DNA from 3 places in the Nitrobacter sp. CN101 genome. Region 2 is predicted to be linked to each of the others. Evidence: predicted binding sites of a transcription regulator. Region 2 holds the regulator's gene; each other region holds the start of a gene.

What was found. Region 2 encodes LexA, which represses DNA repair genes until DNA is damaged. Its sites were predicted from a motif close to TGTTCNNNNTGTGTTCNG; they were not measured.
Region 1: radA (DNA repair protein RadA) is a predicted target of LexA. The motif match lies at 1,654-1,671, and genes of this name have one in related genera.
Region 3: ruvC (crossover junction endodeoxyribonuclease RuvC) is a predicted target of LexA. The motif match lies at 3,239-3,256, and genes of this name have one in related genera.

Annotation. Positions count from the first base shown of each region.
Region 1 covers NZ_AP038833.1:2,173,379-2,180,314, reverse strand. The annotation lists gene tcmP (three-Cys-motif partner protein TcmP) at 1-268, opposite strand, end outside; partial or broken gene ACZ5IL_RS10865 (IS5 family transposase) at 330-1,071, opposite strand; partial or broken gene ACZ5IL_RS10860 (DUF5131 family protein) at 1,141-1,556, opposite strand; gene radA (DNA repair protein RadA) at 1,688-3,139, shown strand; gene ACZ5IL_RS10850 (CvpA family protein) at 3,307-3,936, shown strand; gene purF (amidophosphoribosyltransferase) at 3,995-5,509, shown strand; gene ACZ5IL_RS10840 (class I SAM-dependent DNA methyltransferase) at 5,520-6,143, opposite strand; gene ACZ5IL_RS10835 (SDR family NAD(P)-dependent oxidoreductase) at 6,309-6,936, shown strand, end outside.
Region 2 covers NZ_AP038833.1:2,326,629-2,333,564, forward strand. The annotation lists gene ACZ5IL_RS11550 (ComEC/Rec2 family competence protein) at 1-1,509, shown strand, start outside; gene lexA (transcriptional repressor LexA) at 1,550-2,257, opposite strand; gene ACZ5IL_RS11560 (molybdopterin molybdotransferase MoeA) at 2,421-3,635, opposite strand; gene moaC (cyclic pyranopterin monophosphate synthase MoaC) at 3,858-4,388, opposite strand; gene ACZ5IL_RS11570 (HlyD family secretion protein) at 4,466-5,407, opposite strand; gene ACZ5IL_RS11575 (DUF3302 domain-containing protein) at 5,404-5,649, opposite strand; partial or broken gene ACZ5IL_RS11580 (SUMF1/EgtB/PvdO family nonheme iron enzyme) at 6,002-6,154, shown strand; gene ACZ5IL_RS11585 (arylsulfatase) at 6,294-6,936, shown strand, end outside.
Region 3 covers NZ_AP038833.1:1,136,641-1,143,576, forward strand. The annotation lists gene ACZ5IL_RS05505 (P-loop nucleotide/nucleoside kinase family protein) at 1-349, shown strand, start outside; gene mgtE (magnesium transporter) at 566-1,936, shown strand; gene ACZ5IL_RS05515 (hypothetical protein) at 1,972-2,334, opposite strand; gene ACZ5IL_RS05520 (hypothetical protein) at 2,539-3,147, opposite strand; gene ruvC (crossover junction endodeoxyribonuclease RuvC) at 3,437-3,958, shown strand; gene ruvA (Holliday junction branch migration protein RuvA) at 3,955-4,572, shown strand; gene ruvB (Holliday junction branch migration DNA helicase RuvB) at 4,569-5,612, shown strand; gene ybgC (tol-pal system-associated acyl-CoA thioesterase) at 5,609-6,070, shown strand; gene ACZ5IL_RS05545 (VOC family protein) at 6,324-6,797, shown strand.

The DNA.
Region 1 (6,936 bases), 150 kb from region 2:
GGTAGGAACTGGCGAAATGGATCAGCCAGTAACGCCAGCCCTCTTGATTGTTGATTGAAAATGGACTGTGAAATTTTGAGCAACGCTCGAAGGACTCAAATACCAACCGCTCCGCTGAGCCTAGCCAAGCATTTTTATTCATCACCGCATCGAGTTGTGCGAGATCAGCTACGCGCACTCCTAGCGGATCAAGCGCTTTAGCCAATCGCCCCGGATCTGATTTGCGCAAGAATGTAAGGAGCGATGTAATTCCGAACGTATAGAAAATTTCAGCTGATGTGAACGATGCAATGATATCCGAAATTGTTTCTAGGCTCAGGACTCATTGATCAGAGCCAAAAGATGACGGCTGCAGCGATGCAGATGGCAGACATGAAGGTATGTGAGCATCGATCGTAGCGGGTGTGGATGGCGGCGCCAGTCCTTGAGCCTGCCGAACGCATTTTCGATCTTGTGTCGTTGGCGATAGAGCATGCGGCTTTGCGCGGCTGGCCTTCGATGGGATGCAGGCCGTGATGCCGCGGGCCGCGAGCGGCTGGCGGAACCAGTTGGCGTCGTAGCCCTTGTCGCCAAGCAACTGCTTCCCGGGCGGCAGCGCATCGATCATCAAGGCCGCCCCCTTATAATCGCTCATCTGGCCTTCGCTGAGCAGCATGATGACAGGGCGTCCCTGACCGTCGCAGACGGCGTGCAGCTTGGAGTTCAAGCCGCCCTTCGTGCGCCCGATACATCGGGGAACAGGTCCTTTTTTAAAAGGCTGGCGGCGGTGCGATGCGCCTTCAGATGCGTCGCATCGATCATCAGGAGAGAGGGCTTGCCACCTTTGCGTGCCAGCTCGGCAAAGATATTGTTGAACACGCCGAGCCGGCTCCAGCGCACGAACCGGTTATAGATCGTCTTATGCGGACCATAGCCGGGCGGCGCATCGCGCCAGCGCAGACCGTTTCTGATGACGAAGACGATGCCGCTGATCACCCGTCGATCGTCAACCCTCGCAATCCCGTGCGACAGCGGAAAATACGGCTCAATCCGGCGCATCTGAGCCTCCGACAGCAACAACAAATCGGCCATGGCGATGTCCCCCAAACATCGCCATTGAATCAACCCGCCAGTCCTCTCGCAACAGATTTAATGGGTCCTGAGCCTAGGAAGCACATCGGAAATCTTTTTGACAAGAACGCCCATTCGCTCCGGGCGCTTAGTCAGGATTTGATAGTGATGATGTGGCGTCGCACGCATGACATTCCACACCTTCGAAATGAAAGCGTCACTGACACTTTCATGAAAAAGGTCGCTCATTGAATTGACGAAAATCTTTTGGGCTTTTTCCATCGCAACGAGATGTTAAGCGAGTTCTTATCTTCTCGAACAACGCCATTCCAGACTGCTCGCTTGCCGCTTCGACGAGTAAGACCTTTGTATTTCGCGACGTCCATCGCCTGTAGCCGCCTCGCCATTTCCATGGCGTAGCAGTTGGTGCAGCCGGCACTGACGATTGTGCAACCTGCTACCGGATTCCATGTGGCGTCGGTCCATTCGATCTGTGTTTCGGCCATTTGGAACCCTCACCAAACTCAGTTACTCTGTCGTCCAAAATAGCGAAAAATTCTTACTAATGATTCCGATTGCTTTGACTTCATCGAACGTTCGTTGTAGAACAAAATGAGAACAAAAGTCAACCGACCATATGCCCAAATCCACCCTCTCCTTTGTCTGCCAGAACTGCGGCGCGGCGTATAACCGCTGGCAGGGCAAGTGCGACGCTTGCGGCGAATGGAATACGCTGGCCGAGGAGGACATAACCGGCGCGACGACGATGCCGGTCAGCATCCGCTCCAAGCGCAAGGGCCGATTGTTCACACTGGAAACGCTGACAGGCCAGACGCAGGATGCACCGCGCCTTTCCTCCGGCATGACTGAGCTTGATCGCGTCACCGGCGGCGGCTTTGTCCGCGGCTCGGTGCTGCTGGTCGGCGGCGACCCGGGGATCGGCAAATCGACTTTACTCACGCAAGCGACGAGCCTGCTGGCGCGCGCCGGCCATCGCGCCGTCTATATCTCGGGTGAGGAAGCGGTCGCGCAAGTGCGATTGCGCGCCGAACGCCTTGGGCTTGCCGACGCACCGGTGCAACTGGCAGCGGAAACCTCTGTTGAGGATATCGTCGCCACGCTGTCCGAAGGTGCGGTGCCGCGCCTCGTGGTGATCGACTCGATCCAGACCATGTGGACCGACACGGTGGAATCCGCGCCGGGAACCGTAACCCAGGTGCGCGCTTCGGCGCAGGCCCTCATTCGTTTCGCAAAAAAGTCCGGGGCGGCGCTGATTCTGGTGGGCCACGTCACCAAGGACGGCCAGATCGCTGGCCCCCGCGTGGTCGAGCACATGGTCGACGCCGTGCTGTCGTTCGAAGGTGAAGGCTCTCAACAATTCCGTATTCTGCGAGCGGTGAAGAACCGGTTCGGCCCCACCGACGAGATCGGCGTCTTCGAGATGACAGGACTCGGCTTGCGCGAGGTCTCCAATCCGTCCGAACTGTTCCTGTCGGAACGTGATCTCGGTAGTCCGGGCACGGCGGTCTTCGCGGGCATCGAGGGCACCAGGCCGGTGCTGGTGGAACTACAGGCATTGGTGGCGCCGACCTCGCTCGGCACACCGCGACGCGCCGTCGTCGGTTGGGATTCGAGCCGGCTGTCCATGGTGCTAGCGGTTCTCGAAGCTCACTGCGGGGTCAAGCTCTCGGGTCACGACGTTTATTTCAATGTGGCGGGTGGTCTGCGAATCAACGAGCCAGCCGCCGATCTTGCCGCGGCTGCGGCGCTCGTGTCTTCGCTGACAAACGCCCAACTCCCGACCGACGCGGTCTATTTCGGCGAGATTTCGCTATCTGGCGCGGTCAGACCGGTAGCCCAAACCTCGGCGCGGCTGAAAGAAGCCGCCAAGCTCGGATTCGGGCGTGCCGTGCTGCCGGAATCGGCCCGTGGAGATGTCGGCGGCGATGCCGGCCTGTCGCTCAATACCGTCGCCGGATTGACGACGCTGGTGGCGGATATCGCAGCGCGCGGACAAAGCCGCTCTGGCAAAACCACCGATCCGGAGAAAAATGCCACACCTGCCCGATTCCGTCGTCAGGACGGCTAAAGCGGCGTGACCTTGCGACCGCCCGCCGCTATACATTCGGCGGCCGCAAGGCCAATGATAGTGTTGTGCGAAAATGTCCCTGCTGGACGCGCTGTATGATCGTCTGCGAGACCAGCAATAAGCAACGATTCGTGGTTTGAGATTTTACGAGCGGACCTGACCAGCCGATGCCGATAACCATCCTCGACCTCGTTCTGCTAGCCGTAATGCTGATTTCGGGGCTGCTGGCGATGATCCGCGGCTTCATGCGCGAAATCCTGTCAATTGCCTCGTGGGGCATAGCCGCGCTGGCCACCCTTTACTCGTTCCAGAAGCTCCTGCCGTTCGCCAAGAATTATATTAACAACGATACGATCGCGGCTGCCGCCGTCATCGGTGGCGTTTTCATCGGCACCTTGATCGTGATTTCCCTCATCACGACACGCATTTCCGACATGGTCCTCGATTCCAGGATCGGCGCACTCGACCGTACCCTTGGTTTCCTGTTCGGACTGGCGCGGGGGCTGCTGATCGTCGTCGTTGCCTTCCTGTTTTTCACCTGGCTGGTTCCGGACAAGCAGCGGCCCGATTGGGTCACGGCGGCAAAATCGCTCACGGTGCTCAATTCCACTGGCGTCTGGCTACAGTCGCTCTTGCCGGACGATCCCGAGAACACCATTTTAAACAAGCTCAAGAAGAATAAGCCCGAAGAGGAGCAGCCGGATGCGGAACCTGCGTCACCGGGTTCCGATGGCTATTCCAAACCTGCCCGAGACGGCCTGCAAAAGCTGATCGACGGCAAACCGGCGGAACAGTAGTTAGAACGCGGACTTGACGTTCACGACTTATTCAGGTCCGACCGAATAGTGAGGCGCAATGGACTGTCAGCAGAGCCTTTCCAGCGACGCGTCCTCGCACGATCCCGAACCTGATTTCGATCTTGACGGCGACATGCTCCGTGAGGAATGCGGCGTGTTCGGCATCTTCGGCCATTCAGAAGCCGCAGCGATCACTGCGCTTGGCCTTCACGCACTCCAGCATCGCGGTCAGGAAGCGGCCGGCATCGTGACCTTCGATGGCCATCGCTTTCACTCTGAACGCCGGCTCGGACTTGTCGGTGACGCCTTCTCCCGCCGCGAGGTCATCGAACGTCTCCCCGGCAGCGCCGCTGTCGGCCACACCCGCTACTCCACCACCGGGGGCACCATCCTGCGGAATGTGCAACCGCTGTTCGCCGAACTCAACGCAGGCGGCTTCGCCGTTGCCCACAATGGTAACCTCACCAACGGACTGACGCTGCGTCGCGAATTGGTAGGCCGCGGCGCGTTGATGCAATCGACCACCGACACCGAGGCCATCCTTCATCTGGTCGCACAGTCAAGGCGCGGCCGCTTCATCGAGCGCTATATCGAAGCGCTTCGGGCTCTCGAGGGCGCCTATGCGCTGGTGTCGCTGACTAACAAGAAGCTGGTCGGAACGCGTGATCCGCGGGGCATCCGTCCGCTCGTGCTCGGCGAACTCGACAGTTGTCCGATCCTTACCTCGGAAACCTGTGCGCTCGATATCATCGGTGCAAAGTATGTCCGTGACATCGAACCCGGCGAAGTCATCGTGTTCCATCGTGTCGATGGCACCATCCAGACCGAAATCCACAAGCCCTTTCCGCCGATGCCGCCAAGGCCGTGTATCTTCGAATACATCTATTTTTCACGGCCAGATTCGATCGTCGAAGGCCGTTCGGTCTACGAAGTTCGCAAGGCGTTCGGCGCACAACTGGCCCGTGAGAGTCACGCCGAGGTCGATGTCGTGGTACCGGTGCCCGATTCCGGCGTGCCTGCCGCCCTTGGCTACAGCCAGTTTTCCGGCGTGCCGTACGAACTCGGGATCATCAGAAACCATTATGTCGGCCGCACGTTCATCCAGCCGGCCCAAAGCGTCCGCGAACTTGGCGTCCGGATGAAGCATTCCGCCAACCGCGCCGCGATCGCCGGCAAACGCATCATCCTGATCGACGACTCGCTGGTGCGCGGCACGACTTCAAGAAAGATCGTTCGCATGATGCGCGATGCCGGAGCCACGGAGGTGCACTTCCGCCTGGCCTCGCCGCCGATCATCCATCCCGATTACTACGGCATCGACCTGCCCGACCGGAGTGGACTATTGGCCGCGACCCACAGCCTCGAGCAGATGCGTGACATGATCGGCGCGGATTCGCTTGCCTTCCTTTCCATCGACGGCATGTACCGCGCCATGGGCGAACCCGGACGCGATCCGGCGAACCCGAAATATTCCGATCATTGCTTTACTGGCGCCTATCCGACCAATCTTACCGACCATACTGACGTCGAACCGCAACCCCATCAGTTGTCGCTGCTCGCGGAAGCGAGCTGACCGGATCGAGTTAGCAAGCGCCAGCACCGCTCCCATCTGATCGGGCCAACCATATGGTGTGGCCACCGCATGCTGCGTCTTCGGCAACGTGGTCGACGACGTCGAATCCGTTAGCCTGCAGCAGCGCCCGATATTCGTGGGGATCAAGACTCGCGTGGTACAGCGCCTCCCCCTGATATGTTCCGATCGCTTCGCCCGCACGCGGGCCGCTGGTAAACATTAGCGCACATCCTTCCGCAGCATGCGCGGCAAAGATTGCAAACATCGCCCGCTGATCGGCCTGTGTGAGATGGAAAAAGCTGTCCCACGCGAGAATGCCGCTAAACCGGCGGCGGAGGGCGAGACTCCGCATGTCGGCGACCACCCACGATTGCGTCGGGAAGCGCTCCCGGCAAATTGCGATCATCGTTTCTGCCGAATCGATGCCGGTGATGTTGTGCCCGGCCTCGATGAGCGCGCGAGCGATCGGCTCACCCGATCCGCAACCGACATCCAGAATGGCCACTCCGGCGCCCGCGACCGCACGAAATCGGTCAAGCCAACCTCGTTCGAACAGGCTCCTGCCGCGCTCTCGATCGAAGGCACGTGCGTGCCGTTCGTAGAGCTCGACAATCCGTTCCGAGGACACATCCATCGACAAACCTTCGGCCTAGAACCACCCGACCATGAAGGCCGCCGCGTTACTGTAACCGTCGGCGGCCGGCATCGGTCGCCATTGGCCTTTGGCTTCGCCAGATAATTCAGGCATAAGACACGGAAAACTCGAGCTCTTCCAATCCTAACACAAAAGCATCCGTCCATGACACAACCGCTCGCCTCCCGCATAGCGCTCGTCAGCGGCGCCTCGCGCGGCATCGGCTACGCCACCGCACGCGCGCTTGCCAAAGCCGGCGCGCATGTCATCGCGGTTGCGCGCACGCAAGGCGGGCTCGAAGAACTCGACGACGACATCCGCAAGGACGGCGGCACCGCGACGCTGGTGCCGCTCAATCTCACCGACTTCGATGGAATCGCACGGCTCGGTGCGGCCCTGAATGAGCGTCACGGCAAACTCGATATCCTCGTCGGCAACGCGGGCATCGCCGGTCCATCCTCCCCGCTCGGCCACATCGAGATGAAGCCATGGCAGGACGTGATGGCGATCAACGTCACCGCGAATTTTCAATTGATCCGGTGCATGGAACCGTTGCTGCAGCAATCGGATGCCGGACGCGCGGTATTCGTTACCGCCAGCGCTGCTGGCGAGGCCAACGCTTATCGCGGTCCCTATGCAGCCTCGAAGGCGGCGCTGGACACGCTGGTACGATGCTGGGCAAACGAGACCGCCTCCACTCCGCTCCGCGTCAACCTGTTCGATCCGGGACCGATCCGGACCCGGATGCGCGCCACAGTGTTCCCCGGCGAGGATCCCATGACGCTGGACACAC
Region 2 (6,936 bases):
GTTCTCAGCGACGACTCGCGGGCCATTGCCACCGCGCTCCTGACCGGACGGCGCGACGCCATCACGACGCCGGTTAATGAGGCGATGTTCATTTCGGGATTGGGCCATGTCCTTTCGATTTCCGGCTATCACATGGCCGTCGTCGCTGGCGTGGTCTTCTTCGCGGTGCGTGCGCTGTTGGCGCTGGTTCCAGCGTTGACGGCGACGTTCCCGATTAAGAAGTGGTCGGCGGCGGCGGCGTTCGTGGCAGCCGCTTTTTATCTTCTGCTGTCGGGCGCCGAGGTCGCGACCCAACGCTCGTTCTTTATGACGGCGGTGGTACTGATTGCGATCACGGTGGACAGGCGCGCCATCACGTTTCGCACACTCGCGGTCGCGGCGATGATCGTGCTTGCGATTGCGCCGGAGTCGTTGATTCACCCGAGCTTTCAAATGTCGTTCGCGGCGACGCTCGGGCTGGTGGCGCTGGTTCAGGTCGGCATGCCGAAGATGCTTGCAACCCCCGATCACTCGCCGACGGCGAGGGCCGCTCTGTGGGGTGGACGCGAAATCGCTATGCTGGCGCTGGCGTCACTCGTGGCCGGACTCGCGACCACGCCGTATGTCGCGTTCCATTTCCATCGGGTGACGCCATACGGCATGGTTGCGAACCTGCTGGCGATGCCGGTGATCTCGGCGCTGGTGATGCCGGCCGGGCTTCTCGGACTTGCGGCCATGCCGTTTGGCTTCGACGGCGTGTTCTGGCGGCTGATGGACTTTGGCATCGAATGGATGGTCGCTGTGGCTCAATGGGTAGCGGCGCTTCCGGGCGCCGTCGGTCATACGGCTGCATTTGGAACGGGACCGCTGCTCGCGGCGACCGCGGGCATCATTCTGCTCGGATTGTTGAGAACGCCGCTGCGCTGGAGCGGCGCAGCTGTGGTCGGGTTGGCGATCGTGTGGTCACTTGCGGTGACGCCGCCGGATATCCTGATCTCCGCCGAAGGTCGCAATGTCGCCGTGAGGGGCGGGGACGGCAGGCTGCGTCTCATCAGCACGAGTAAGGACTCTTTCACCGTCAAGGAATGGCTTGCCGCCGACGGGGATGGGCGTGGGTCTGCCGACCCTACACTGGCGGAGGGCGCCTCATGTGACGATGAGGGCTGCGTGGTCAAGGTGAGTGGAGGTGGACTTGTCGCGCTGACGCGGCGTCCGGAGGCGATACAGGATGATTGCGCTCGGGCGGAGCTCATGGTGACGCCGTGGCAGGCTCCGGAGGGGTGCCTTGCGCAGGTGATCGATCAAAACAGGCTACGGCGTGAAGGCGCTCTTGCCCTGTGGCGAACCCCAAGTGCTTCAAGATCTGGTGCTTCAAGATCTGGCTTTGCTGTTGATGCCGCACGTCCTGTCGGCGTCGATCGTCCCTGGTCATCCGCTGCCGTCGATGAACAGTCAGCACAGCTGCAATCAAAACCGGAGCCCCCGGCCGACGCCACGCCGGCGCCCGAGGATCTCCAGCCGGACGATTGAACGGCTCGTCCACGGTCGGAGCCTTTCGCTCCTGATGAAATCAGTACTTGCGGTAAATGCCGATCAGTCTGCCCTGGATCTGGACCCGGTTGGGCGGAAGTATGCGAACTTCGTAAGCCGTGTTCGCCGGCTCCAGCGCGATCGAAGCGCCGCGACGGCGGAAGCGTTTCAACGTCGCTTCCTCGTCGTCGATCAGGGCAACGACGATGTCGCCGGTATCAGCGGTCTGGTTCCGCTGGATCAACGCAAGATCGCCATCGAGAATTCCGGCATCGACCATGGAATCGCCGCGCACCTCAAGCGCGTAGTGTTCGCCGGTACCAAGCATGTCGGGCGGCACGCTGACGGTGTGGCTGCAGGTCTGCAACGCTTCGATCGGCGTGCCGGCTGCAATCCGTCCCATCACCGGAACGGCGACCGGACGTTCCGCATCGTCGACGACAGCGCCGCCGCTGCTGCGGCGGACTTTGCCCAGATTGCCTTCGATGACGCTCGGTGTGAAACCGCGACGGCCGCCGCCGCCGCTGGCGGCGAGTTCGGGCAGTTTGATGACTTCGATGGCGCGGGCGCGGTTGGGTAGACGGCGGATGAATCCTCGTTCTTCCAGCGCGGTAATCAGGCGATGGATGCCGGACTTCGAGCGCAGGTCGAGCGCGTCCTTCATTTCATCGAACGAGGGCGGCACGCCGGATTCTTTCAGCCGTTCGTTGATAAAACGCAGGAGTTCATACTGTTTGCGCGTGAGCATCCCGACCCAGTCCCTGGTTGATGGGGTTCTTGCCAACTAGGGGACATCGGGGCTGCAGCCCTTATAACCCCGCGGCACGAACCTCGAAACAAATCATGAACATACACTATATGTTCGATATGTGTTCCGCAACCCTTTAATTTAAGGTCAACAAAGCGACGTTTTATGACAGCGAAAGCTTAATGATGGCACAGGGCTCGCCTTTGCTTGCGGCCGGCGCAAATGGCGTGCGGATTACGAGAGCCTCTGCCGCAGCGAGTTTTCCCATCAGCGAGCTGTCCTGATGCCCGATCGGCGTCGCCACCGGCAAGCCGTCCGTCGAGGGCGTGAGCCGGGCGCGCAGATAATCCTGCCTGGCTTGATTGGCGCTAACATCGCTTCCGAGCAGCGCCGGTTCAATGCAGTGGTGCACATCTTCACGCCCCGATAGCGCACGAATCAGCGGCACCATGAACAGAAACGCGCAGATGTAGGACGAGACGGGATTGCCGGGGAGGCCGATCACCCGCATCGGGCCTAGACGTCCGTGCATCATCGGCTTGCCCGGCCGCAGTGCGATCCGCCAGAACGCCATCTCCACGCCTTCCGCCTCCAGCGCACGCTTGACGAAGTCATGGTCGCCGACCGACGCGCCGCCGGTCGTAACCAGAATGTCGGCGCCGCTCTCGCGGGCGCGGCGGATCGCGGCGGTTGTGGCGTCCATGGTGTCGGCGGCGATACCCAGGTCGATCGCCTCGGCGCCTTCGCCTCGGGCGAGTGCGCGAAGCGCGTAGCCGTTGGACAGGATGATCTGGCCCGGACCGGGCGTCGCGCCCGGCAAAACCAGTTCGTCGCCCGTGGCGAGCATCGCTATTGTGGGACGGCGATGCACCGGCAGGTCTGGATAGTTCATGCCGGCAGCAAGGGAAAGATGGCGATCGGTGAGATGGCTGCTGGCCCGGATCAGGACGTCGCCCTCACGAAAGTCCACGCCGGCAGGACGAATGTTCTTTCCGGGAGCAGTGGCCTCCTTGACGATAACGTGGTTGCCGTCGCGTTCGGTGTCTTCCTGGATCACGACTGTATCGGCGCTGTCCGGCACTACGCCGCCGGTGAAAATCCGTAAGGCCTCGCCGGTTTGCAGCGCGCGCTCGAGCGGTCGTCCCGCGGCGATCTCACCGATCACCTGTAGCCGCGCTGGAATTGTCGCAATGTCCGCTGCGCGCACCGCATAGCCGTCCATCGCCGACATTGCGACCGGCGGCTGAGTCCGGCGCGAGGGGAGGTCGCGCGCCAACACCCGGCGATGCGCGGCTTCGAGAGCCACGGGTTCCTCCGGGAGCGGTTCGACTCCGGCAAGAACAGCCGCAAGGGCGTCGGCGACCGTCATCAGGGGCATGACCATTCTCCTAGAGCATTTTCCGGCCGTGCGATCAGCCGTAAGAAAATCCCCTCAATCAATAACTTGCGTGTATTCCGATCGCAAAACCGGTATCCATTTGCGGAATACGCGCTAGGCGTAATGCGCCTAGCGGGCGCGTCAAACATCTACCGAACTCGCGGCTCGCATACAACGGTACCAAGAGCCAAAATGCCGCTTACCGACCCGTTCGCGCGGCGGCTATGGTTCTGAGGGGGTATCCGTCACGAGATAATGGCCGGACTTGCCGCCCTTTTTCTCGACGAGGTGAATGCCCTCGATCCGGACGCCGCGTTCCACGGCCTTGATCATGTCGTAGATCGTCAGGCAGGCGACGGAGACCGCCGTGAGGGCTTCCATCTCCACTCCGGTCGGGCCGGAGACTTTGACGCTTGCGCGGACGCGGCAGCCCGGAATTTTCTTGTCGGCCTCGATATCGAGCGTGACCTTCGACAGCGCCAGTGGATGGCAGAGTGGGATCAAATCCGAAGTGCGCTTGGCCGCCATGATGCCGGCAATGCGCGCGGTGCCAAGCACGTCGCCCTTCTTGGCATTGCCGCTTTCAATCAAGTCGAGCGTCGCCTTGGTCATGACGACCTGACCCTCGGCGACGGCGACACGCTCGGTTGCGGGCTTTGCCGAGACATCGACCATCCGCGCTTCGCCTTTGACGTCGATGTGGGTGAGGGCGGGTTTGTGTTTCCCGGCGGTCTTGTTTTTCTTGTCTGCCATATCAATCAAATCCTGAGCTGGTATCGTCCCCCTCTCACAAGGGGAGAGGCTAGACGCCTGCGTGAGTTTCGCGATGCCTAGAACGGCAATATGTAGTTCATAATCGCCGTTTGTCGCAGCAGAACTTTGCGAATGATATGGGCTGGCTTTACGCGATCAGTGAAGATGGCGGCTGTGCCGGTGGTGCCGGCGGGAAGGCTCGCTGCAAGCCTAGCGTCATCAAGCTTAACGCGCACGACGAAGGGAGCCGCTTCAATCTGCTTTGGCTGGACGGCGAGGCCCGATGTTTGTACCTGGCCGGTGGCGATCGCCTGAAGGACGCTTTCGACCCTTGCGGGGAAAATTTGGCCCGGCAGAAACTTGAACGTAACTTCGACCTCCTGTCCGGGCGCTACATATCGCGCGTCATTTTGTGCCAGTTCGACACCGACTAGAGTGTCGGATGTGTCTATGAATGCCATTACCGGAGCCAGCGGTAGATTCGCCACGCGCGCGCCTTTCCGCAGCGCAACATTGGTTACATAACCATCGGTCGGCGCGCGAATGGTCGTTTTGTCGAGATTCCACTGGGCTCCCTCTAGTTGTCCTCTCAGTTGATCAACCTCGGATTGCCGTTGCTCAACGTCGAAGTGGCGTCCCGCGGCACGCTCATACAACTGCGTCATCTGTGACAGTCGCAGTTGAGCGAATTTTAGCTGCGCCGTCAGCGCGTCAACGGTCGCGCGGTAGGGCGTCGGATCAATTTTGAAAAGTATGTCGCCAGCCTTTAGCGCCGTGTTGGCTTGAACCGGCACCTCGGACACTTCACCCGCTACATTGGAGACGATTTGAACAGAATTGCGCACGACTAGGGCCGGGCCCTGCGGTGCGCCCCATCCCATTGGGATAAAGAGCCCGACCAGGAGCAGCAACAACACGATGACAGGTGAAACTTTCCAAAAAAGATTGAAGGAAACGATCTTTAGCTTCACCAGGATGAAGAGGATGACGAGATAGACGTTGAGCAGAACAACGATCACGACACCACCTCTGTCCTGCGCGGCGCGGGGACATCGACATAGGCCCAGATCAGGGCGACCGGCCACAGGGCGAAGCCAAGGAAGAGCGTAATCCAGCCAGCCACCGTCACGGCCTGGACCCAGGGATGATTGCGACGCTTGGCGATCATGCCCGGCAGCATCGCCATGAAGATGACGACGAATGCGGTGCTGGCGACGAGGACAATGAGGACGATCCAGGCGAAATAATCGAGAGCGCTCATCGGTCGGCTACCTCGCAACTAGCCAGGCGGTGCAATTTGCTGCCCGCCCTTTTACGTGGCGAGGACGACTATACGCACGTTCTGCCTTGTCTCCAACTATGCGCGTAGCCGTCGCTAATAAGGTTTGATGTTCGTCGGCCGGACAAACGAAAATCCATACCAGCCGCAGCATTGTTTGCGAGAGGTATGGACGGCTGGCGGTTCTGAGGATTTAATGTTGTTCCGGATACTGAAGGTTCTAATTTTAGACGCCCGTTACAAAAATGCGCTGATGCCCCGTTAATGTCAGTGGGTGTGGTCCGTGCTGAATGTGAGCAATATCGCGCTTCGCAATGTGGTTCCTGACAACCGCATGATCCTAATTTCCGGCGGCACCTTCCGCATGGGATCGGACAGGCATTATCCGAAAGAGGCCGCGCACCGGGTTACCGTCGGCACTTTTTGGATGGACCGTGCTCTGGTCACCAATCAGCACTTCAGAGAGCTTGTGAGGGCGACCGGTCACAAAGGGCGGTTGGGAGGTGTCTGCTGATTATCGTTTAGTTAGCAAGATGGTGAGTGTGGAAGTAGCGCGTCAATCGATTGGTCGGCCGTATTGCCGGCTGGTTGAAAAGTTCATCCGAAGGTACTCAAGAGAGGACAAGATGAGCAAGGACCATCAGAACACGTCGAAGATTGGCACTCTGGATCGTCGCAAACTCTTGCTCGCCAGCACGTCGCTCGCAGCGGCGGCGCTCGGCGCTACTGCGTCCACGCACCTCGCTCAGGCGCAGGCGCAGCGGCATCCCGCGGCGCCGGTGGCCGGCCGCAAGCCGAACATCCTCGTGATCTTCGGCGACGACATCGGCGTTCCACAGATCAGCGCCTATACCATGGGCATGATGGGCTATCGCACACCGAACATCGACCGCATTGCGAATGAAGGCGCGATCTTTACCGATGCTTATGGACAGCAAAGCTGCACCGCAGGACGAGCCTCGTTCATTCTCGGACAGGAGCCGTTCCGCACCGGCCTTTTGACTATCGGCATGCCGGGCGACCCGCACGGCATTCAGGACTGGATGCCGACCATTGCCGACGTTATGAAGACGCAAGGTTATGCGACCGGCCAGTTCGGCAAGAACCATCTCGGCGACCGTGACGAGCACTTGCCGACCAAGCACGGATTCGACGAGTTCTTCGGAAATCTCTACCACCTCAACGCCGAAGAGGAGCCGGAGGGCTACTTCTATCCGAAGGATGCTGAATTCCGGAAAAAGTACGGTCCCCGTGGCGTCATTAAATCTT
Region 3 (6,936 bases), 1.2 Mb from region 2:
CTATCGAGCAGCCCAAGCCGTTGCTGAGGACAATTTAGCGCTTGGGTTGGATGTCATCGCGGACTGTGTGAACGATTGCCAAGAGGTACGGGAAGGCTGGGAAACTACCGCCCAGCGTACCGGAGCCGAAGTTCGATGGCTTGAGGTGGTGTGCAGCGATCCTGTCGAGCACCGTCGGAGAATTGAGACGAGATCAAGCGACATCGTGGGACTGGCTTTGCCAGACTGGGATGCGGTTGTCGCCCGCGTCCACGATAAGTGGAATTGCGACCACCTTGTTATCGATACGGCACACCGCAGTCTCGAGATGTGCCGAGAAGAGGCGTTCAATCTCCTGCGCAAATCATAGCTGCTCTCTTTTTTCTTGACGCCGTCCGGCTGAAGGATCATGTCAGCCAAGCGGGATGCTTGCGGCCTCGGTCGCACGCCCATCACTGGAAACCACGACATTATGCCAAGCGACAGTCCAGGTACTTTGCCAGGTACCTCGCCGACAGCGGCGCCGGTCTGAGAGCTTGATGAGCTCGCCAGGCCTGCCGTTGCCGGCAGACCACGAAGGTGAGCTATGACGGATACCTACACCGCCACAACGGACGGCGACCTTGATGTGTACGCGCTGGCCTCGCGCCTGAGCGGCGGCCATGTCGCCGATAACGTCGAAATTCTCAACCAACTCGAACCGCAGGACGCCGCGGCGGTGCTGGTGCTTCTGCCGGTCGATACTTCGGTCGAGATTCTCGACAAGCCGGAATTATATCACGGGGCGGAGGTCATCGCCTCGCTACCCCGGCGCACCGCCATCATCCTATTGACTGAAATGTCGGCGGACGTCGCCGCCGATATCGTCCAGCAGCTCGATGAGCCGGCGCGCAGCGAACTGATGCAGGGGCTCGACCGAAACACGCGGGCCACTATCGAAAATCTGCTCACTTACCCGGAAAACACCGCGGGCGCGATGATGACAACCGAATTCGTCAGCGTCACCGCGACCTGGACAGTGGAGCAGACCCTACAGCATATCCGCCAGGTCGAACGGACCCGCGAGACGGTCTACGCCATCTATGTACTGGACGCCTTCACGCGAAGGCTGGTGGGCGCGGTGTCGTTGCGGCGGCTGATCGCCGGTGAGCCCTCGGCCCAGATCGCCGATCTGGCGCGCGCCCCGATCACCACCTCCCCGCTAACGGATCGCGAAGAGGTCGCGCGGCTGATCTCGCGGCACGACATGCTGGCGGTGCCTGTCGTGGACAAGGCCGGGCATGTCCTCGGCATCGTCACGGTCGACGACATCATCGACGCCATCATCGAAGAAAACACCGAGGACGCCCAGAAATTCGGCGGCATGGCGGCGACTGACGAACCGTATCTGCAGGTTGGGCTGCCGGGTATGATCCGCAAGCGCGGCGGTTGGCTCTGCGTGCTGTTTATCGGCGAGCTATTGACCGCGAGCGCCATGCAGCACTTCGAGGGCGAGCTGGAAAAGGCCATCGTGCTGACGCTGTTCATCCCACTGATCATGAGCTCGGGCGGCAACTCCGGCTCGCAGGCGACCTCGCTCCTGATCCGCGCGCTGGCGCTGCGCGAGGTCAAGCTCGGCGACTGGTGGCGCGTGGCCTTGCGCGAACTGCCGACGGGATTGATCCTCGGGGCCATGTTGGGCGTCATCGGATTGATCCGCGTGGTGGCTTGGCAGAAGCTCGGCATTTACGACTATGGCGAACACTGGATGCTGATCGGGCTGACCGTCGCGGCCGCGCTGATCGGCGTCGTTGTTTTCGGCTCGGTGTCCGGATCGATGCTCCCGTTCATGCTGCAACGCGCCGGCTTCGATCCCGCGAGCGCTTCGGCGCCGCTGGTGGCGACGTTGGTCGATGTCACCGGGCTGATGATCTACTTCAGCGTGGCGGTGCTGATCCTGAGTGGGACGCTGCTGTAGAGCCTTGGCGCTACGCGTTCGTTGAGGGCGCATGCCTAATCATTTACGCCAACCTCCGTCAGAAGGAATCCGGTTGGCGTTCTGGTGAAGGTAAAAATGCTCTCGCCGCAGATGACAAAGTAGTTGTCGTTGTTCTCGCCATCTCGACCGTATTCCGCTTTCTTCCGCTGGATGCACGCGCGATCTTTCGCGGAGAAGAATTCCGGATAGGCCTTCGCCCGAAACTGTGCGGCATCCGCGTACGCCTTGTCACCCATGAAAGGCAGCTTGGTCATGCTGGCGACGGCCGTCGGATCGTTCGCTTTCAAAGCCGCCCGGAACTTGGCGATAAAGGCATTGAATTCCGCCTCCAAGACAGGAGACGCGACGGGTTTTTTTCGGCGCTTGCGCGAGTGCAAGCGCAGGGCTCGTGAGGACGGACGCAAGGACGATTCTGAACAGTATATTCATTGTGGTGAAAACCCCGGCAGAATGCGGTTGAAGGGTTAGCTCGACGCGCGACCTGACTGGCCGCCTCAATTCTTTTGCTAATATTCTTTTCGTCCGTGCTCCAGCACCGGCGGCTTACGCTTGCCGGCCTGTTGGCTTGATCTGCCGGTTCATCATTCGGCGATGCCCCGCGCGATTTCTTCCGCGGCCTTGGTACTCACGCCGCCGATCGTCGGTTTGTCCTTGCCGCATGCGAACGATGGCGCCGCATCGGCAAGCGCATGCGCAGCCTCATTGGCGTTAGGGTTTGCTCCCGCATCGACGGCGCCCATGACGCAGGCGGTATCCTGTGTGATCCGGATCACGCCGAGTACCTGGTCGCCCGCAACCGGCAAACCCTGTTTCTGGAATTTCATCCTGACGATGGCGGCATAAGGCTCGAATTCCTTGCCCTTGCCAGATCCGCGCCAGTCGACGGTTAATCCGGCGGACCATGCTTCCACCGCCCAGATGATCGTTTGCGGGTGAGTTCCCTTCGGCCAGCGAAAGCCTATCCGCAGACGAGTTCCCAGGGCGTTGACCAGCACCTGCGCGCCACCGACGCCAGGACATGTCTTGAGCTGGTCTTCCTCGTCGCCCGGCTCGTCGCCGATCGGAGCGAAAGTGCAGTCCTTGTTGGCAATGGACGTGAACCGGTTTTGCGCGGCGGTTGACGAATCGGCCGAAACAGCGGTGCTGACGATCGTCATGAAGAGGAAGAAAACGGCAACTGCTATCCGCATGACGCTTGATATTCCTCTTCGGTCCGTCTCGGAGACGGATCTGCCGCCCCTTATGACGTGGCCATCCCGTCTCGGAGCGGACCATGCTCAGCCGAACATGGATCGATCGGTCGGACGGCGGATACGGCTTTGTCGTTACCGGAACGGGCAAGGTTCGACAAACCAGGCCGCAACGTTGCTCATCATGGGTCTGCCTCGGGAGACTGTCTTGGCCCGTGATCGCGTTGAAACGAATAGAGCCGGAGCCTGCTTGGGGGACGCAGCGGGAAGCTTTGCGCTAACATGGGCCATGACCTCCTCACCGATTCGCATTCTGGGCATTGATCCGGGCCTCCGCCGCACCGGCTGGGGCGTGCTCGACATCGAGGGCAATCGGCTGATCTTCGTCGGCTGCGGCTCGGTCGAGACGCGCGAACACATGGCGCTGGCCAGCCGGCTGCTGGCGATCCATGCCGGGCTCGGCGCGGTGCTCGACCGATTCCGTCCCAATGAGGCTGCGATCGAGCAGACCTTCGTCAACAAGGACGGCGTGGCGACGCTGAAGCTCGGGCAGGCGCGGGGCGTTGCGATGTTGGCGCCGGCGATGTTCGGCATCGCGGTGGCGGAATACGCGCCCAATCAGGTAAAGAAGACCGTGGTTGGCGCGGGCCACGCCGACAAAACCCAGATCCAGGCGATGCTGAAAATCCTGCTGCCGAAAGCCGATCCGAAAAGCGCCGATGCCGCCGACGCGCTCGCTATTGCCATTACCCACGCGCACCATCGTGGAAGCGCGATGCTCGCATCGCGAATGAAGGCGGCGGGCGCATGATCGGCAAGTTAAAAGGCATCATCGACTCCTACGGCGAGGATTACGTGATCCTCGATGTCGGCGGCGTCGGCTATCAGGTGCATTGCGCCTCGCGCACGCTGCAGGCGCTGCCGTCGCCGGGCGAGGCGGCGGTGTTGTCGATCGAGACCTATGTGCGCGAGGACCAGATCAAGCTGTTCGGGTTTCGCACCGACCACGAGCGCGAATGGTTCCGTCTGTTGCAGACGGTGCAGGGCGTCGGCGCGCGGGTGGCGCTCGCGGTGTTGGGCACGCTGTCGCCGGCCGATCTCGCTAACGCCATTGCGCTCCGCGACAAGGCCGCGGTGGCGCGCACGCCGGGGGTCGGACCGAAGGTGGCCGAACGCATCGTCACCGAACTGAAGGACAAGGCGCCGTCGTTCGCCAATGTCGATCCCGCTGTTGTGCATCTCGCAGGCGCCATCGATGACCAGCACGCGCCGCGCCCGGTGCGGGATGCGATCTCCGCGCTGGTCAATCTCGGTTATGGTCAGCCGCAGGCGACCGCGGCGATCGCGGCCGCCTCGCGCGGTGCTGGCGAAAATGCGGAGACCGCGCAACTGATCCGGCTCGGCTTGAAGGAGCTGTCGAAGTGACCACGCCCTCCCGCATCGTCACGCCCGAGCGCCGCGCCGACGATGTCGGCGACACCGCGCTGCGGCCGCAAAAGCTGGCCGAGTTCGTCGGACAGGCGCAGGCGCGCGCCAACCTCCAGATCTTCATCGATGCTGCCCGTAAACGAAAAGAGGCGCTCGATCACGTGCTGTTCGTCGGCCCTCCGGGCCTTGGCAAGACCACGCTGGCGCAGATCGTCGCCCGCGAGCTCGGCGTCGGCTTTCGCGCCACCTCGGGCCCCGTGATCGCCAAGGCCGGAGATCTCGCGGCACTTCTGACTAACCTCGAAGAGCGCGATGTGTTGTTCATCGACGAGATTCATCGTCTTTCGCCGGCGGTGGAGGAGGTGCTGTATCCCGCGATGGAGGATTTTCAGCTCGATCTCATCATCGGCGAGGGGCCGGCGGCTCGCTCGGTCAAGATCGAACTGGCGAAGTTCACGCTGGTCGGCGCGACGACGCGCGCGGGGCTTTTGACCAATCCGCTGCGCGACCGCTTCGGGATTCCAGTGCGGTTGAACTTCTATACCGAGGATGAGCTGGAGAGGATCGTCAGCCGTGGTGCCCGTGTTCTCAATGTCGGCATGACGGCGGACGGCGCCAACGAGATCGCCCGCCGCGCCCGCGGCACTCCGCGCATTGCCGGCCGCCTGCTGCGCCGGGTGCGCGATTTCGCGTCCGCCGCGGATGCGGCGTCGATCGACCGGAAAATCGCCGATCACGCGCTCGGCGCGCTGGAAGTCGATGTCGCCGGCCTCGATGCGATGGATCGCCGCTACCTCACGACCATTGCGCTGAACTATGGTGGCGGACCTGTGGGTGTGGAAACCATGGCGGCGGCGCTGTCGGAGCCGCGCGATGCCATCGAGGACATCATCGAACCGTTCCTGATCCAGTGCGGCTATCTGCAGCGCACACCGCGCGGACGGCTGCTCACCTCGCACGCGTTCCGCCATCTCGGCCTGACTGAGCCCACGCGTGATCCGCAGTTCGGCCTGTTCGGGCAGGACGAAGATCAATGAATGTGTCGCCGCAGACCCGCCATCTCGACGGCGAGATTCGCGACGGCAGGCATCACATGCAAGTCCGCGTCTATTATGAGGACACGGATTTTACCGGCCTCGTCTATCACGCCAATTATCTGCGCTTCATGGAGCGTGGACGTAGCAACTATCTGCGGCTGCTCGGCGCCGACCAGCGCGCGCTGTTCGCGGAGGCCGAAAGCGAAGCGCCCGGTTTTGCCTTCGTAGTGCGCGCGATGCAGCTCGAGTTTCTAAAGCCCGCGCGGATGGACGATGTGCTCGACATCGTGACGCGGCCACTGGAAGTCCGGGGCGCCTCGATCACCTTGCATCAGGAGGTGCGGTGTGGCGACGTGCTGCTGCTGGACGCGAGGGTGAAGGTGGCGTTCATATCCGGAGGGCGGGCGAAGCCGATACCCAAGGCGCTTCGTGTGGCAATGAAGGCAGATCAGGTTTGATCGCCGGGGATCAAGATTTAAGCGCGCCTCACGCCGATATTCCAGACCGCCACGTCCCGACGGTCACGATGATTTGCATAGCCGACAATGGCGGGACGTCGCCGAATCCAGGCGGAAAATGTCTGATGTGAAAATCCCTTAGTGATATCGATCGCGGCCGTGCCGTTCGTCCTTGGGCCACGGCCTTGCGGAACCCGACGTTTGCTGGCGGGTTGCCTCGCATCAACCGGGGCACGCAATAATGGAGCCCACGATGCCCAACATCACCCCGTTCCTTTGGTTCGATACGCAGGCCGAGGAAGCAGCGAAATTCTACACCACCGTGTTCAGCAATTCGAAGATCGTCGAAACGACCTATTATGGCGAAGGCGGCTCGAAGCCGCCCGGAACGGTGCTGACCGTCGCTTTTGATCTCGAGGGAAGGCGGTTCATCGCGTTGAACGGCGGCCCGCATTTCCAGTTCAGTGAAGCTGTCTCGTTCAGCATCGACTGTAAGTCGCAGGACGAGGTTGACTACTACTGGAACAAGCTCACCGCCGATGGCGGCGGACCGCTTAAGTGTGGGTGGCTCAAGGACAGGTTTGGCGTGTCGTGGCAGGTGGTACCCGATATGATGCCGCGCCTGTTGCAGGATCCGGATCGCGCCAAAGCCGGTCGTGCCATGAAGGCGATGTTGAAGATGAAGAAGATCGTCATCGCCGATATCGAGGCGGCGGCGAACGGGTAGCTTCTTTATCTCAAACCCGAACCCGTATCCTGGTTGTGGGCCGGGACGTCAAAAGGCACGTTTCCATAACTCAATGGTCGCGTCGGCTATGCAAGGGCGTTTGGACCTTGCGCTTACTGTCGCCCAAAAATCCCCCCGG